2 regions of the Neobacillus sp. genome follow, and region 1 is predicted to be linked to the other one. Evidence: predicted binding sites of a transcription regulator. Region 1 holds the regulator's gene; the other holds the start of a gene.

Region 1 (12,722 bases):
ACGCAGGAGGTCGCGGGTTCGAGTCCCGTCCGGACCGCCATTATAGTTTGTAAACTAAGTACGAAACAGGGTTTCGTCTTTTTTTATGCATTTTAATAGGTAGTTCTCATTTTTTTCAAAAATCATGTAAACTTCAAATGAAATAAGTATCCTTAGGAGATATCCTAAGGTTTTTTTTGCACATAAATAAGGGTAAAATGAAGATATAGGATAGTTATGTTAAAGTATAAAGGTGATTGGATGAATCAATTAGAACTAAATACAATGAATACTGATGAAACTTCTCAGTTCGCAGAACGGTTGGCCGCATTTTTAAAAGCAGGAGATGTCATTGCTCTTGAAGGCGATTTAGGTGCTGGCAAAACAACCTTTACAAAAGGTTTGGCTAAAGGGTTGGAGATAAAGAAGACCGTAAATAGCCCAACATTTACAATTATTAAAGAATATAAAGGGAAGCTGCCACTATATCATATGGATGTTTACCGCGTAGCTGATGCTTATGAAGACTTGGGTTTTGATGAATACTTTGAAGGTGATGGAGTAACTGTAGTCGAATGGGCCCATTTGATTGAGGAGCAACTTCCTCATGAAAGGCTGACCATTTTCTTGTACCGTGGCGAAGGGGATACAAGGAAAATGGTTTTATCGCCAAAGGGTGAGAGATATGAGCAATTATGTAAGGAGATTTTTCGATGACAATATTAGCGATCGATACTTCTAACTATGCCTTAGGGGTAGCGCTTTTAGAAGATAATCAGATACTTGGCGAGTATATTACTAATTTAAAAAAGAACCACTCCGTACGAATTATGCCGGCTATTCAAACGCTTATGAAGGATTGTGAAAGGGTACCTGCTGATTTAACGAAAATTGTGGTAGCAAAGGGTCCTGGTTCTTATACGGGAGTAAGAATCGGTGTTACGATTGCTAAAACATTAGCATGGACTTTACAGATACCGCTTGTTGGAATTTCTAGTCTGGAAATTTTAGCGTCAGGTACAGGAAGATACTTTGAAGGCCATGTATCACCATTATTTGACGCGAGGAGGGGACAAGTCTACACAGCACTATATCAGTTTCAAAATGGCAATCTGACAACGGTGGAGCAGGATCAGTTGGTTATGTTAGCCGACTGGGCAGAAAAATTAACGGAATTAAGCAAACCGATTTTATTTGTTGGAAATGATCTTCCTATTCATAGAGCTAAGATTGAAGAGTTGTTAGGAACAAAAGCCATTTTTGCAAGTATCACGGAACACAATCCACGTCCGTCGGAACTTGCATTGTTAGGCAGAGATATACAAGGGGAAGATATACATTCCTTTGTACCGAATTATATCCGTTTAGCTGAAGCGGAAGCAAAGTGGTTAGAAGCTAAAGGGAAAATTTCAAATGGATAGGATAAGAGGAAAATGGTAGATTCTTACGTTTTTCGTTATATGAGGGAAGAGGATATTGACCAAGTTTTAGAAGTAGAACATGCTTCGTTTACAACGCCATGGAGCAGGGAAGCTTTTTATAATGAAATATATAATAATAAATTTGCTGTCTATATTGTTATTGAAGAAAATAATAAAGTCATTGGATATTGTGGGACATGGGTCGTGATTGATGAGGCACATGTGACAAATGTGGCCGTCTTACCGGGTTATAGAGGTAAGAAACTCGGAGAGGCATTAATGAGTAAGTTAATGTCAATGTCCAGGGAGATGGGAGCAAGAAAAATGACACTTGAGGTCAGGGTTACGAATCATGTAGCACAATCACTTTATCGGAAACTCGGGTTTCAAAACGGTGGGATTCGTAAAAATTATTATTCTGATAATCAGGAAAATGCACTAATTATGTGGGTGAATTTATGAAAAAAGATCAATTGATTATAGGAATCGAAACGAGTTGTGATGAGACCGCAGTCGCGATTATTAAAAATGGCCGTGAAATTGCCGCAAATATTGTCGCATCACAAATTGAAAGCCATAAACGTTTTGGTGGTGTGGTTCCTGAAATTGCTTCGCGCCATCATGTTGAACAAATAACAATTGTGATTGAAGAAGCATTGAAGCAAGCAAATGTTACATTTGCAGAAATCGATGCGATAGCAGTTACAGAAGGCCCGGGATTAGTAGGGGCCCTGTTAATCGGGGTTAATGCTGCGAAGGCACTTGCCTTTGCTCATAACAAACCACTTGTACCCGTCCATCATATTGCCGGGCATATTTATGCGAACAGACTGGTAACTGAGTTGAAGTTTCCTCTCTTAGCCCTAGTTGTTTCTGGGGGACATACTGAGCTTGTATATATGAAAGAGCACGGTCATTTTGATGTAATCGGTGAAACAAGGGATGATGCTGCGGGTGAGGCCTATGATAAGGTAGCGAGGACATTAAATATGCCGTATCCAGGCGGACCTCATATTGACCGCATGGCGCAGGAAGGTAGCCCGACGATTGATTTACCGCGTGCTTGGTTAGAGGAAGGATCGTATGATTTTAGTTTTAGTGGCTTGAAATCGGCAGTAATAAATACGGTTCACAATGCGGAACAACGGGGAGAATCGATAGCCCCTGAGGATCTTGCGGCCAGCTTCCAAGCAAGTGTCATTGAAGTGTTAGTGAAGAAGACGGAAAGAGCCGTAGCTGAGTACGGCGTGAACCAGGTATTAGTAGCTGGCGGTGTAGCGGCGAATAAAGGATTAAGAGCCGCTTTAGAAAAGACTTTCGCAAATAATAGTAGGGTAGAATTAGTGATTCCTCCTTTATCATTATGTACCGATAATGCTGCGATGATTGCTGCAGCTGGAAGTGTGATGTTCGAAAAAGGAATCCGAGCAGATCTTTCCCTGAATGCGAATCCGGGACTGGATATCGAAATATATAATAATTAGTCCTTCAACTGGAGGACTTTTTTTGCCGATAGGAAAGTATCAATTTCCTATTAGGCATACGCGACTACACCTCTGACTTCGCCTAACGACTCGCCAATCGGCGAGTTTTTTTTTATCTTATAAAAAACTAATCAAACGTTTGTTTAAATAGGATAAAGGTTCCGGAAAACGTTAATTTACAGAATAATGTGGATATTTTTTTGAAAAAGTTGAAACAAAAAACCATGAGTTGTTGATAAGTGGGTATGTAACTGTGGGTATTGTGGATAAAAACGGTGTTTATTGTGGATAATGTGTAAAAGTTAATTAACTGTTTGAAAATAAGCTGTTTGAAATGTGAATAAGGTTGTGGATAAGGGTGTTATTTATAATAAATTGTTATTATCCTACGATAATTTGTCGATAGATCCGAGGGATTTGTTAATATCGATCAAGATTTGTCGATAACCCACTAAAATTGGTTCATATATTCAGTAGCCTAGCTATTTTCAGGAAAAAAATAGTAAAAAAACCGGACTAATCAGTCCGGTTATCACACTTATTCAGCCAGTTCTGCCCATTCTTCCATCAATTGCTCGAGCTCTATCTTAGCTTTTTCACTTTTTAAGTTGATTTCTAATACTTTTTCGTGGTCTTGAAAAATCTCCGGTGCGCATAATTGCTGCTCATAAACGCTAATTTGTTCTTCAAGCTCCTCTATTCGTAACTCAATTCCATCCAATTTTCTTTTTCGCTGCCGTTCAAGCCTTTTACTATCCTTATCCTGTTGATATTTATTTTTCTCTTTAGCTTCCACATCTGCTGCTTTTTTTACCGACGCTGCTAAAGCAAGTGCTTCGAGTTCTTCCTTTTCAAGTTTCTTCTCTAAATAATAATCATAGTCTCCGAGATATTCTGTGCTTCCCTCACGGCTCAATTCTAATACTTTTGTAGCAATACGGTTAATGAAATACCGATCATGTGAAACGAATAAAATCGTTCCAGGGTAATCAATCAAGGCGTTCTCGAGGACTTCCTTGCTATCAAGGTCTAGATGGTTGGTTGGTTCATCTAATATTAACACATTTGCTTTTTCTAACATCAGTTTAGCAAGTGCAAGCCGTGCCTTCTCTCCGCCGCTTAAGGTAGAGACAATTTTCAGGACATCATCGCCGGAAAATAAAAAATTGCCGAGTACTGTCCGGATTTCTTTTTCACTTTTTAATGGGTAATCATCCCAAAGTTCATTTAATACGCGTTTATTCGAGGTCAATTCAGCCTGTTCCTGGTCATAGTACCCGATTGAAAGGTTTGTCCCATATTGTATGGCTCCTGCAAGCGCAGGTAGTTTTTTGATAACTGTTTTTAACAGAGTCGATTTACCGATTCCATTTGGGCCAACAAGGGCAATGCTTTCTCCCTTATAAGCCCGAAAGGTGATGGCATCTGAAACTTTTTCCCCGTCGTAACCAACCGCAAGCGAATCTACCATTAGAACGTCATTTCCACTTTGTTTTTCAATTTCAAACGAGAAGGTTGCGGACTTTTCATCACCTAAGGGACGGTCAATAGTCTCCATTTTCTCAAGCTTTTTCCGGCGGCTTTGTGCTCGCTTCGTCGTCGATGCGCGTGCCAGGTTCCGTTGGATAAAGTCCTGGAGATTGGCTACCTCTTGCTGTTGTTTTTCGAAAAGCTTCATATCACGCTCATAATTGGCCGCTTTTTGGTCAAGGTAAGAACTATAGTTACCCGGAAACCTTTGAATTTTTTTGCGGGCTACTTCGTAAACTTGGGTGACAACCTTATCTAAAAAATAGCGGTCATGGGAGACAATTAAAATCGCGCCATCATAGCTCTGTAAATATTGCTCAAGCCAGGAAAGGGTTTCGATGTCAAGATGGTTGGTAGGCTCGTCCAAAATTAAGATATCAGGTTTCGTTAATAGCAATTTCCCTAAGGCAAGACGGGTTTTCTGCCCACCACTTAAACTTGAAATCAGCAAAGAACTTTCGCGGAAATTTAGCCCATGCAGCACGGAGCGAATATCGGCCTCGTATTGATATCCACCTTGTTCCTTAAATTTCACTTGGAGCTCGTCATATTCTTTAAGAACACGTTCGTATCTTGTGTTGTCTTCGAACACACTTGGGTCAGCCATTTGATTTTCAAGCCTGCGAAGTGATTTTTCCATCAATTGAAGCGGTTCGAAAACGGTTATCATTTCTTCCCAAATTGATAAATTTGATTCTAAACCAGTATTTTGTGCTAAATAACCGATGGTCACTTCTTTTGGCTTGATAATATCCCCGCCATCATGAGACAATTGTCCGGCAATGATTTTTAACAATGTCGATTTCCCTGCACCATTGCGGCCAACAAGTGCCGCGCGGTCCCGGGTTTGTAATTCTAGCTTTATATTCGATAAAATAAGGTCAGCACCATAATATTTTTGTAGTTGATTGACCTGCAATAAAATCATTCTAATTCACCTCTATTACATAGGAATAGTGTACCTTATTCCGGCATTGTCGGCAATAAAGGGCAGACCTATAGCGTCGAGTGAGATATTATTTTTTGAAAAAAATGTTTGAATTAGTTCAAAGTTTCACACACAATAACTGAAAAATAGTGTATGATTTTTTTGGGAGGATTTATTTATGGCAAATTTTACACATTTTAATGAAGAAGGCAGAGCAAAGATGGTCGACGTCAGCGAAAAACCGGAAACGGCTCGGACCGCTCTTGCTCATTCAAGCATAACTGTTAGTAAAGAAATTTTTGGAAAAATAACCAATAATGAAATGAAAAAAGGCGATGTCCTGGCTGTGGCCCAGGTTGCTGGAGTTATGGCGGCAAAAAAAACATGGGATCTGATTCCAATGTGCCATCCGATTCCATTAACAGGAGTTAATATTTCCTTCTCATGGGAAGAAGATCAAGAAGATCACTATCATTTACATATTGCAGCAGCGGTAAAAACCAAAGGTAACACGGGTGTGGAAATGGAAGCGTTAACAGCGGCGTCAGCTTGTGCCTTAACCGTGTATGATATGTGTAAAGCGGTGGATAAAGGCATGGTCATTGGACCGACCTATTTAGTCGAGAAAACGGGCGGCAAAAACGGCGATTATAAAAGAACCGAACAAGTTAAATGAAATGTAACTAAATCATTCAAGGGGTGTGGGAGATTATGAGTAATGAAACGATGAAAATACCACAGGCGACAGCAAAACGGCTGCCCCTCTACTATCGATTTTTAAAAAACCTCCATTCTTCCGGTAAACAAAGGGTCTCTTCTGCAGAATTGAGCGAGGCGGTGAAAGTGGACTCAGCAACCATTCGCAGGGATTTCTCCTATTTTGGTGCTTTAGGGAAAAAGGGCTATGGCTATAACGTCAATTACTTATTATCCTTTTTCCGGAAAACCTTAGACCAAGATGAATTAACAAAGGTTGCGTTAATAGGGGTCGGTAATCTCGGAACTGCCTTTTTAAACTATAATTTTTTAAAAAACAATAATACGAAAATAGAGTGCGCCTTTGATGTGGATCCGACTAAAATGGGAACGCTGATTCGTGAGGTACCGGTCTATCATTTGGACGATTTGGAGAATGTTCTAGCCAATGAAAATATATCGGTTGCGATTCTTACGGTTCCGGCTTCCGTTGCGCAGATGATTACAGATCGACTTGTGAAGGCGGATGTGAAAGGGATATTAAATTTTACTCCGGCAAGGTTAAATGTTCCTCCCGCCATTCGGGTCCATCATATCGACCTAGCAGTAGAACTGCAATCACTGATTTACTTTTTAAAGCACTATCCGACTGGGGAAGTAGAAGAAGAATAGCTAGTATAAAGGGTTTTTCACGAATATCTACTCGTGAAAAGCCCTTTTTTTGTTGTATAGGAAATTATAAAATAATTAATTGTGGATAAATTGAAATAGTTCTCTGAATCCAGCTCCAGCGCCCAGCGGCTAGTGTACTTCGCTCTCCGCCCTACGATAAGTCAACATCGAATCGCTATCGCTCTTCGTGTTTCCTTTATCTCAGTTGGAGCGCTCCAGTCCATACGCCGCTAAACGGGCGCTTGCGCCTTTTGTGCTTGAAGGTCTTTTTGCTGCTTTACAAACGTAACAGTGTTATGTTACATTGAAAATAGAAAGGGGTTTTCAATATGAGTGAGGAGTTAATTTCTAAGAAGGATTTATTAGATATTGCTGGAATATCGTATGGACAGCTATATCGCTGGAAACGGAAGGATCTCATTCCTGAAGAATGGTTTATTCGGAAATCCACATTTACGGGCCAAGAAACCTTCTTTCCAAAGGAAAAAATCTTAGAAAGAATCAATAAAATTCAAACAATGAAGGAAAATTTGTCATTGGATGAGCTAGCTGATATGTTTTCTCCAAATATTAGTGATTTGCAGTTGGAAAAGGATGATTTAATAAAACGTAACATTGTTTCGATTGAAGTAATGAATTTTTATCTAGAGAACGATAAAGGCGTGAAGATATTTAATTTTCCGAGAATCCTTGAAGTATATATATTAGAAAAGCTGCTTCAGTCAGGTGAGATTAATTTAGATGAGGGGAAAATGCTCTTACAGGTATTAAAGGACAATGCCCAGCATATCAAGCAAAAAAGCTGTGAATTGGTATTTACGCGAAAACTAGGAGTTTCATCGTGTCTTTTATTATTGAATGCCGAAGCTGCTCATTTTGAGCGAGGAACGAAAGTTGTCACGACTCTCGCACTGATGACCTGTATGGAAGAAATTAAATCGAAATTATTGTAAAGGAGAATCGTGATGGAAACAAAAAATAGAGGAGATTTGGTCATTAATGGTATTGGGGCATCAAACGGTGGGCAGTTCCATCTTGTTACCTTAAATGGACGAGGAAAAGTTAACAGTGATTTGGAGTGTAGTGAGTTTGAATGCAATGGTTCAGGTACGGTCAATGGCAATGTTACAGCAAATACAGCTAAGGTAAGCGGGAATGCCAGTTTTAAAGGAACAATCGAAAGTCAGAAGTTTACGGTGGACGGAACAGCAAAAATTGGGCAAAATCTGTATGCTAAACAATTACAGGTTTCAGGTAAAGCCTCTGTTGGCGGAAAAGTAAAAGCTGAGGAAATTAAACTTAGAGGCATTCTGACGATTGGAGAAGATTGTGAGGCTGAAACGTTTAAAGCACAATACCGGTTTACAATTGGAGGACTTTTAAACGCGGATCAAGTAGATATTGAGATCTATGGAGAATGTAAAGCACAAGAAATCGGCGGGCAAACGATCATCGTAAAACAACATAAAGGATCCTTCATGGGCACTCTCTTCAAGCCTTTTTTTAAAACACAATTAGAAACGGATTTAATTGAAGGAGACAGAATTGAACTTGAAAGTACGATAGCAAAAGTTGTCCGTGGTAACCAGGTTAGGATTGGTCCTAATTGTCATATTGGCGTAGTTGAATACACAGAAGAATTTTCACAGGATAAAAATGCCATTGTAGGTGAAAGCAGAAAGGCTTAATGGGAGGGAGAAGAAAATGGGAAAAAGCGAAAATCTTATTATTAATGGATCGGGAAGTTACCCCGGTGGCCGTTACGATAAAATCAGCATCAGAGGAGAAGGTACGATCGTTAATGATGTGGAATGTTCAATTTTTAATGTCTATGGCACGAGCGAAGCAGTCGAGAATGTTACAGCAGGTTCAGTAAAAATAATTGGTGAGGTAGAATTCCAAGGGAATATCGAAGTGAAGGAAACGCTTGTCATGGGGACCATGAAGGTCGATGGTAAATCCCATTTGAAAAAAGTGAAGATTCTCGGGTTGCTGGAAGTGGGTGAAAAGCTCAGTGGAGATGAAGCAACCATTAAAGGGAGCATCGTGGTCAATGGTGATGTTGAATATGAAACGTTCGATTCAAGCGGCGGTTTTGAAATCAAGGGATTATTAACGGCTGATACGATTAAGGTGGGATTGCGCTTTGGCCAGAGCTCAGCAGAAGAAATCGGTGGCGGAAAAATCACAGTTAAGAGAAAGAAAAATTCTCTGTTTCCTTTTGGAAAAGAGGTAGGATTCCTAACGGCTAAAGTAATCGAAGGGGATGATGTTTATTTAGAAAATACGAACGCCGATATAGTTCGTGGCAATATGGTCAAAATTGGCCCTGGTTGCCAAATTGGATTAGTGGAGTATACTAATGAATTGGCTCATGACCCTTCATCAACGATAAAACAAAGTCAAAAAAACAAAGGAGAATAGGATGGTAGCGAAGGATAGTAAGTTAGGATTGGTTGTTGCAGGGTTATTATTGGGGATTTTGATGGCATCGATGGATAATACGATAGTGGTTACTGCGATGGGAACGATTGTCGGTGACCTCGGTGGGCTGGAGAGCTTCGTTTGGGTGGTTTCGGCCTATATGGTAGCGGAAATGGCTGGGATGCCGATTTTCGGCAAACTATCGGATATGTATGGACGGAAGCGGTTCTTTATTTTTGGATTAATATTGTTTATGGCAGGTTCTGCGCTGTGCGGGACAGCAGAGAACATTACACAATTAAGTATTTACCGTGCTATTCAGGGGGTAGGCGGTGGCGCGCTAGTGCCGATCGCGTTTACGATCATGTTTGACCTCTTTCCTCCTGAAAAGCGCGGGAAAATGGGCGGCTTGTTTGGAGCTGTGTTTGGCTTGTCGAGTATTTTTGGTCCATTGCTCGGGGCATATATTACTGACCATATTAGCTGGCATTGGATTTTCTATATTAATTTACCACTTGGGATTTTGTCGCTGATTTTTATTGTCATCTCCTACAAAGAATCACCTATTCACCAAAAGCAATCGATTGATTGGTGGGGGGCAGTGACCTTAATTGGAGCCGTGGTTTGTTTAATGTTTGCCCTGGAGCTTGGCGGACAGAAATATGATTGGGATTCTAGTGTCATTTTAAGTTTATTCACAGGATTTGCAGCACTATTTCTACTCTTTTTATTCATTGAGACCAAAGCGAAGGATCCAATCATTTCTTTTTCGATGTTTAAAAACCAACTGTTTGCCGGAAGTACGATCGTTGGCTTGTTTTACGGGGCCGCGTTTATGGCGGCAACAGTATATATCCCGATCTTTGTCCAGGGGGTTTATGGCGGCAGTGCCACCAATTCAGGGCTTATTTTGTTGCCCATGATGCTGGGATCGGTGATTACGGCACAGGTCGGTGGATTTTTGACAACAAAAATGAGCTATCGGAACATCATGTTTTTATCGGGTGTTATTTTGATTATCGGATTTTTGTTGTTAAGCACGATCACGCCGGATACAAGTAGGGCGTTGCTGACAATCTATATGGTTGTGATTGGCTTGGGTGTCGGTTTCTCATTTTCTGTTTTGAGCATGGCGGCGATTCATCCATTTGGCATGGAGCAACGGGGCTCGGCTACCTCGACAAGTAACTTTATTCGCTCGCTCGGCATGACGGTAGGTATTACGGTATTTGGTATGATTCAGCGAAATAATTTTAGCGGGAAATTAGCAGATGCTTTTTCTGGGATGGGGCCAATACCTAAAGGTGATTCGCGGCAATTGTTATCGGAGCAGGCAAGGAGCCAGATTCCAGCACCAATATTGGAAAAAATCACGAATGCCCTTTCCGGTTCAATCGTCCACACCTTTACCTGGGCGCTAGTTCCCGCGGGCTTAGCCTTCCTGTTTATCTTTATTTTGGGGAAAGAGCGAATGGTGATTAACAGGCAAGAAGTTTCAAAATAACGGGCTCATTTCGTTAATATTGTTGCTATTGGACCGGTTTTTGGAATAAAACTTACTATGAAGGGTCAGTGTGAGCGGTTTCAAAGAGACTGAAACGACGATGCTCTATCGGTAAATGAATGAGCGTTTCATTGCCCGTTAGGAGAAAAAGAGAGCTGCCTCGGTAAAAGAAAGAGCGTTTCATTGCCCGTCAGGAGAAAAAGAGAGCTCCCGCGGTAAAAGAAAGAATGTTCATTTACTGATAAAAGGAAAAAAGCGCTCTTATGGTAAATGAAAGGACGGTTCATTTACCAAAACTCATTCTTTCAAAAAAATATTAGAGTGAACAGAGAAAAATAATAAAAGGGATCCATGCACACGCTGCAGGGATCCCTTATTTTATTTTTTTTGTTGATTCTTTAATCTAAAATGAAAAGCAATCATTTTTAAGCCTGAGCCGAAATCAAATGTGGCTAATAAAATCAGGAGATAGCTGAAGAAGCCCCAACCGTTTTTCTGCACATCATCAATGGCAAAGTAAGTAAATAGCCCGCCAAGCAGGAAGTAAATTAATCCGGAAAACAAGGGTGAACGTCTCATAGAAAGCCTCCGATAAAGTTTTGAACCGCTTCAGCCTCACGTCTTAATCTGTCAATATCATCTTTGTAAACAGTTTGAACCAAGACAACCATGGTGTTCATCGCGACGTGGGCAAAAATCGGCACGGCAATACGCCCAGTTATTACATAAAGAAAAGCAAACGTAAAGCCCATGGCCGAATAAAGTAGAATATGCACCGGCTCTTGATGGGCCAGAGCAAAGATTACCGAACTAATCAATGCTGAGATAAAGAAGTTAAATCGTTTATGCAGGACACCAAAAATAATTTTTCGAAAGACGATTTCTTCTAATATCGGTCCGATAATGCTCGTTACAATGATGGCCAACGGGAATAAGTCGATGATTCGAAGGATATGCTGCGTATTTTCAGAGCCCATCTTAATCCCTAAGAGAGTTTCGATAATGGCTGCGACGTACTGAGCAAAAAGAGCTAAAAAGACTCCTAAAAAAGCCCACATGACTGAATATCCAAAAGTACGGTCTCGTTTGTTAAAGCTATCTGCCTTGATTTCCTTTCGCAGTAAAAAAAGGATGATTAGTAAGGCAAGCGAAAAACTAGCAATGAGCCAAATAGGAATAGCAAGATTTTGGCTAATTCCTAAAGATTTAAAGCCCCACATCAATACAGGAAGTCCGATTAGGCTAGAAAACTGCATCACAATGTAAACGATTATGATAAACCAATATTCCCTTTTCAAATTTGTAATCTCCTTTTAAATCCATTCCATATTACCTACACTATCTTATTATTCTACTCTTAAACACAGGAAAGTTTCAATTTTGAGAAACGTTATTAGGTAAATGAGGTATAGAAATTTTTGTAATTCACATACTTGTAAGGTTGTAAAAAAATGAAAAAGTTTATGCTTCTTACTTGCAAAAAATTTTCAGATTCTTTATTATAATAATTGTGTTAGCACTCAAGGTTAGAGAGTGCTAATAATGTCGGAATTACATATATTTTTGAGGAGGTTGTTTGATTTGTTAAGACCATTAGGTGATCGCATTGTCATTGAGCTTGTTGAATCAGAAGAAAAAACTGCAAGCGGTATCGTATTACCAGATTCAGCGAAGGAAAAGCCTCAGGAAGGAAAAGTTGTTGCCGTTGGCACTGGCCGCGTCCTTGAAAGTGGAGAACGTGTTGCACTTGAAGTTGCTGTAGGCGACCGCATTATCTTCTCAAAATACGCTGGTACTGAAGTGAAGTACGAAGGCGTAGAATACCTACTTTTACGTGAAAATGATGTCCTTGCTGTAATCAGCTAATAAGGGATTTTTTTAAAAAATAAAGTTTAGAAAATTCGAGGAGGTTTTTGAACAATGGCTAAAGAGATTAAGTTTAGTGAAGACGCGCGCCGCGCAATGCTACGTGGTGTTGATACACTTGCAGATACAGTTAAAGTTACTCTTGGACCTAAAGGACGCAACGTGGTTCTTGAGAAAAAATTTGGTTCACCGCTTATCACAAATGACGGTGTAACAAT
Region 2 (5,605 bases), on a different contig from region 1:
GATGACAACCATAATGAAACCAACCCATTCTATTGAAATAAAAGAGTTGCTTAGATTTGCTGACCGGAAATTTAAAAGTGAAAGAGGAAGCTTTTTATTTCAAGAAGGCATGGTAGCTGAAGAGCTTTATATTATCCTTTCCGGTAAAATTCAAATTAGCAAAATCACCACGGACGGTCGTGAACTATCCTTAAGAATTTGTGGAGAAAACGATATTTGCGGTGAATTAACTCTTTTTACGGACAACCCGAGATATTTATTAAGTGCAACTGTTCTTGAAGAAGGAGATGTTGTTGCGATTAAAAAGGATGTAATCGAAAGTGAAATTTTCCAAAATAGTAAGCTTGCGTTTGAATTCATGAAATGGATGAGTGATCATTTTCGAAAAACACAAACAAAATTTCGTGATTTAGTCCTAAACGGAAAACGTGGAGCACTCTTCTCCACACTTATTCGAATGTCGAATAGCTATGGTATCCAAAAAGATAATGAAATTTTGATTGATCTGCCCTTAACCAATCAAGAACTAGCTAACTTCTGTGGCACCTCTCGTGAAAGTACAAATCGCATCCTTAGTGAGTTAAAGCGTGATAAGATTATTTCAATTAAAAAAGGAAGGATTTCCATTTTGAATTTGCAATACTTAAAGGACGAAATCGGTTGTGAAAATTGCTCAGCCGTATATTGCAATATTGAATAGGATGGAGCGAAGATTCCCCGCTCCATCTTTTTTATTAATCCTATTCCTAGGGCTGTCTCACTTTCCATGAGGCAGCCCTGTATTTATACTATCTTTCTTATTGTACTTGCTTGTCTCTCATAGCTTTTGGAATATAGACGCAGAATGGTTCGCTTTCTAGGTAATCACCTGTCATCGCATAGGCCCGTGACCTTGAACCGCCGCATACAAAGCGAAATTCACACACACCACATTTACCCTTAAATTCGTCCGGATTTCTTAGCGCTTTAAAGATTGGTGACTCTCGGTAAATTTCCGCTAAAGGTGTTTCTCGAACATTGCCGGCCTTAACTGGTAAAAGACCACTTGGATACACATCGCCAATATGAGAAATGAACACAAAGCCATTTCCATCATTTACACCTTTAGGTGCCCGACCTAGACCATCTATCGAGCCTGTTAACCCTTTTTCTGTGAGAGCACTTAAATAATTGATTTCATCTGTTTGGGCTTTTGCTTCCCGCATTTTTTGTTGAATAACAACACGACGGTAATGCATGGCTTCTGTAGTTTTAATATCGAAAGGTACTCGTTTACTTAGGTCATAGAGCCATCTAAGGACTTTTTCATGCTCAACTGGGGAAATCATATCGGAAATTTGTCCTCTTCCAGTCGGAACAAGGAAAAAGACACTCCAAAGTACACATTTTAAATCTTCAACCATTTTTGCCATTTCATCAAGATATTCATAATTGTATCTTGAAATAACAGTGTTGATCTGAATTGGAATTTCAAGCTCATGTAAATATTTAATCCGTTCCATTGTTAAATCAAAGGACCCTGCCGTCCCGCGAAAATGGTCATGTATTTCTGCTGTTGGACCGTCAATGCTGAACGCCCAGCGAGAAAGACCGACATCTTTTGCCTTTTTAATCGCTTCTTTTGTTACATTAGGGGTAGCACTAGGTGTCATTGATACCCGTACGCCCTTTTCTACTGCGTATTTGGCAATATCAAAAACATCTTCCCTCATAAGCGGGTCTCCGCCTGTAAATACCAGAATCGGATTATTCATATCATATATTTGATCGATTAGATTTTTACCTTCTTCAAAGGTTAATTCTCGTGGGTCCCTTGTATATTGCGCATCAGCACGGCAATGCAAACACTTTAATTGACAAGCACGTGTCAGCTCCCAAATTACAATAAATGGATCTTTATTAAAATCTCGGCTAAAAACCATATGAAACGCCTCCCAAAAACGGCTATTTCAAACTCAAACAGCCTTAATAACATATATTATAAAGTTGTTTATAGGTTAAAAAAGTGAACTATCTCACAACCCACAAATTATATATGTCCGTTTTGTGAAGTTCAGGAAAAATAAAAACAGCAGAAGCTCTGCTGTTTTTAAGAAATCGTTATTACTTCATATTTGGCTGCCAGGTCAATAAAATTTCCCATTCCGCTGATTTTCCCAACCGTCAATTTTTCACTAATCTCATAGTGGTCAGCACAAGTCTTACATGCTAAAATTTCTACACCTTTGTCTTCCAATTCTTTCAAATGAACAGAAACAAACGACTCACTTGTCAAAGTCAAGACCCCGCTGTTCATACAAAAAACAGCTGCAGGTAGTTCTTCCTTTTGTTTTAATATAGTAAAGAATGTTTCCAAGATATTTTCACCAAGTCCTTGGTCACCCCTACCGAGTTGGTTCGAGCTTACTAAAATCACTTTATTTTTCATAGATAATCCCCCATTTTAGCGAATTCCTAAGGCAATCTTCGCATAGCGTGACATCATTTCTTTATTCCATGGCGGATTCCAAACGATATTTACATCTGTATCCTTGACCTCAGGAATGTCTGCTAACGCTCTTTTTACTTGGTCCACAATCGTTCCAGCGAGCGGGCAGCCCATTGAAGTTAACGTCATCGACACTGTTACTTTCCCTTCATCATCCATTTCAACATTATAGACCAAACCTAAATTAACAATGTCAACGCCTAGTTCAGGATCGATAACTAGCTCCATGGCACCCATAATATTTTCTTTTAATTCTTCATTCATGTTTGTTCACTCCTAAAGTTTTTCTGAATTTATTATAGCAAAAGGTAGGTCTCAAACTATAAAAACCCGCTTGACTGGATTGAGACTTAATTCAAATTCGCGTAAAATAGATAATTGACCGTCCAATTGCACTTGTAGTGGATAGACTTAAGTATCGCTTTTCTTATTAATTACCACGATTTTCATTTACACAATCCGCTTATTGCAATAAAAAGTATATAGTTTTTTATGAAACATGGTGTGAATTTTTTTACACATTAGATATAAAATTGTTAACATAGTAAATATAGAAATAAAAGTTCGATGCTATATGAAAATTCCCTTATTTGTAGTGTACCATGTAGATAAACATTTTTCTAAAGCAATGCAATTATTCATGAAAAATTTTAAATAAGAAGGGATCACCCACATGACTGAAAGACACTTAATCGCCTTAGATCTTGATGGAACATTATTAAAGGATGATAAAACAATTTCCTCAAAAACAAAAGAAATCATACAAAAAGCAAAAGCAGATGGTCATATCGTTATGATTGCCACAGGAAGACCTTATCGTTCCAGTGAAATGTATTATCGAGAGCTGGAATTGGACACGCCTATTGTCAATTTTAATGGAGCTTTTATGCACCATCCACGAAACCCTAACTGGGGATACTATCATGAGCCTCTTGATGTAAAGGTAGCAAAAGATATTGTGGAGGCCTGCAGAAGCTTTCAGTTCCATAATATTATTGCTGAAGTGATTGACGATGTTTATATTCATTATCACGATGAAAAGCTTTTAGATATTTTTAGCTTTGGCAATCCAAAAATAACGACTGGGGATTTACTAAATTTCTTACATGACTCACCCACAAGTATGCTAATCCATACAGAGGAAGACCAGCTTCAAAAAATCCGTGATCATTTATCTGTCGTGCATGCGGAAGTGATTGAACAACGCAGCTGGGCAGCTCCGTGGCATGTAATCGAAATCATTAAGGTAGGTTTAAACAAAGCAGTGGGTCTGAAAAAGGCTGCTGATTATTTTGGAATTCCAACTGAAAGAATTGTGGCATTTGGTGATGAAGATAATGATTTGGAAATGCTTGAATATGCTGGTCATGGGATTGCAATGGGAAATGCGATTGATCTGGTGAAAAATATCGCCAATGATGTTACCTTAAGCAACGAAGAAGATGGCGTCGGTGAATATTTGGCAGAATTGTTAAATATAAAGTTATAGTCCCAGTAAGCCAAGGTTTTCCTAAATGAACATACCCCCTTTGGTGCATACTAATTTTTGAAGCAGCGTTGCTGTTTCAATACGAGCTTGAGCATATTGGAGGGATTCGAATGGGTAAATCAAACAAATCAAAACGCTTTGTCCAGCAAGGAAAGGATACCGTTAACAAGCATGCTGAACGTATTCCTTATCACATGACCTATGCTGAAGCGGAAGCTCAGAAAATGGCAAATGTGCACGAATCCTCGCTTGGAGGAATTTAACATGGGAAACCAATTGTTCCAGGAAGCACGAAGATTTGTTGAGATGGCGAAATCCGCAAACCCAGCTGAGGTTGATTCTGCTGTTGAAAAGGCAAAGAATGCACTTAGTTCTGCTTACGCCAACACGACAGTGACAGAGCAAGCCCAGCTCCGACAAATGCAACAAGAGCTTGATCAGATTCAATAGATTTAAGAAAATTGGAGGTGCCTAATGAGGCACTTCCAATTTTCTTATCGAATCCGGTAAACTTTTTCAGAGTAAGAAGATTGAGCTTATTTTCCTTAATCCCTTCGAAAAAAACCGTAAACCCCTGTTGTCTGTATTATATTTGTGAAAGCATTTGGATCTACTTCTTTAATAATTCTTTCTAAATCATAGAGCTCATATCGGGTGATTACAATCATCAGCATATCCCGTGTTTCATTGGTGAATGCTCCTTTTGCGGGAATCATTGTGATCCCTCTAACAAGGGAAGCATGAATTGCTTTTTTTAGTTCATCCGCTTTTTTCGTAATAATTAACGCCGTAAGTTTCGCATGCCTAGTATGGATGGCGTCAATTACTCTAGTCGAAGTGTATAAGACAACAAGTGTATAAAGAGCTTTTTCCCAGCCATAGAGGACACCTGCTGTCATAATAATGATACCATTTAAGACAAACATATACGGACCAACCGGTTTGTCCTTCATTCTTGATAAAACCATGGCAATGATATCGACCCCTCCTGTCGAAGCACCCCATTTTAACGTAATCCCTACACCGACTGCTAAAATAACTCCGCCGAATACGGCATTTAATAAAATATCATGTGATAATTGTTTAATCGGAATCATTGATAAGAATATAGATGTCAGGACGACACTTAAGAAACTATAAATCGTAAAGGATTTCCCAACTTTTCTCCACCCAAGAAAAGCTACTGGAATATTAAGTACGAGTAATAAAAAGCCCATCGATACATGAATTGCTGTATTATCACTTAAGATCTTTGAAACTAATTGAGCAATCCCTGTAAAACCGCTAGAATAAACATTCGCGGGAATTAGAAATAAATTCATCGCCAGCGCATTTAATAAGGCACCCGTGACCACAATAATCAATTTTTTCGTTTGAAGCCAAAGCAATGGTATATCCCCCTTTATCTTGAAAATATCCGATTAGATAATTGTATTTTTAGGGTGAAACCGATAAACTGAAACTATTATAAGAACTGAAAGCAGGTGAGCTTCATGCAGGTAAAAATACTCGCTGACAGCGCATGCGATTTACCAAAAAGTTTCTACGAAGAAAATAATGTAACTTTAATTCCCTTAAAGGTCCATATTAACGGCGAAGAATATGAAGATGTTAAGACAATTGACCCA

What was found. The regulator Rex, encoded in region 1, represses fermentation and respiration genes when NADH is low (regulators of the CRP and FNR family bind a similar motif). The targets are predictions, from matches to a motif close to TTGTGAAATATTTCACAA.
Region 2: the regulator Rex is predicted to act here: its motif matches at 2,004-2,021, upstream of RTR43_RS22525 (TIGR04053 family radical SAM/SPASM domain-containing protein).

The regions. Positions count from the first base shown of each region.
Region 1 covers NZ_DALZYO010000030.1:245-12,966, forward strand. The annotation lists tRNA gene RTR43_RS17330 (tRNA-Asp) at 1-40, shown strand, start outside; gene tsaE (tRNA (adenosine(37)-N6)-threonylcarbamoyltransferase complex ATPase subunit type 1 TsaE) at 241-696, shown strand; gene tsaB (tRNA (adenosine(37)-N6)-threonylcarbamoyltransferase complex dimerization subunit type 1 TsaB) at 693-1,400, shown strand; gene rimI (ribosomal protein S18-alanine N-acetyltransferase) at 1,413-1,862, shown strand; gene tsaD (tRNA (adenosine(37)-N6)-threonylcarbamoyltransferase complex transferase subunit TsaD) at 1,859-2,884, shown strand; gene RTR43_RS17355 (ABC-F family ATP-binding cassette domain-containing protein) at 3,423-5,342, opposite strand; gene moaC (cyclic pyranopterin monophosphate synthase MoaC) at 5,521-6,018, shown strand; gene RTR43_RS17365 (redox-sensing transcriptional repressor Rex) at 6,054-6,710, shown strand; gene RTR43_RS17370 (YhbD family protein) at 7,040-7,663, shown strand; gene RTR43_RS17375 (polymer-forming cytoskeletal protein) at 7,676-8,398, shown strand; gene RTR43_RS17380 (cytoplasmic protein) at 8,415-9,134, shown strand; gene RTR43_RS17385 (MDR family MFS transporter) at 9,136-10,638, shown strand; gene RTR43_RS17390 (YdiK family protein) at 11,017-11,217, opposite strand; gene RTR43_RS17395 (CPBP family intramembrane glutamic endopeptidase) at 11,214-11,936, opposite strand; gene groES (co-chaperone GroES) at 12,220-12,504, shown strand; gene groL (chaperonin GroEL) at 12,559-12,722, shown strand, end outside.
Region 2 covers NZ_DALZYO010000050.1:5,196-10,800, forward strand. The annotation lists gene RTR43_RS22520 (Crp/Fnr family transcriptional regulator) at 2-700, shown strand; gene RTR43_RS22525 (TIGR04053 family radical SAM/SPASM domain-containing protein) at 798-1,922, opposite strand; gene RTR43_RS22530 (DsrE family protein) at 2,090-2,428, opposite strand; gene RTR43_RS22535 (metal-sulfur cluster assembly factor) at 2,444-2,752, opposite strand; gene RTR43_RS22540 (Cof-type HAD-IIB family hydrolase) at 3,162-3,977, shown strand; gene RTR43_RS22545 (hypothetical protein) at 4,088-4,240, shown strand; gene RTR43_RS22550 (DUF3813 domain-containing protein) at 4,242-4,427, shown strand; gene RTR43_RS22555 (YitT family protein) at 4,523-5,365, opposite strand; gene RTR43_RS22560 (DegV family protein) at 5,471-5,605, shown strand, end outside.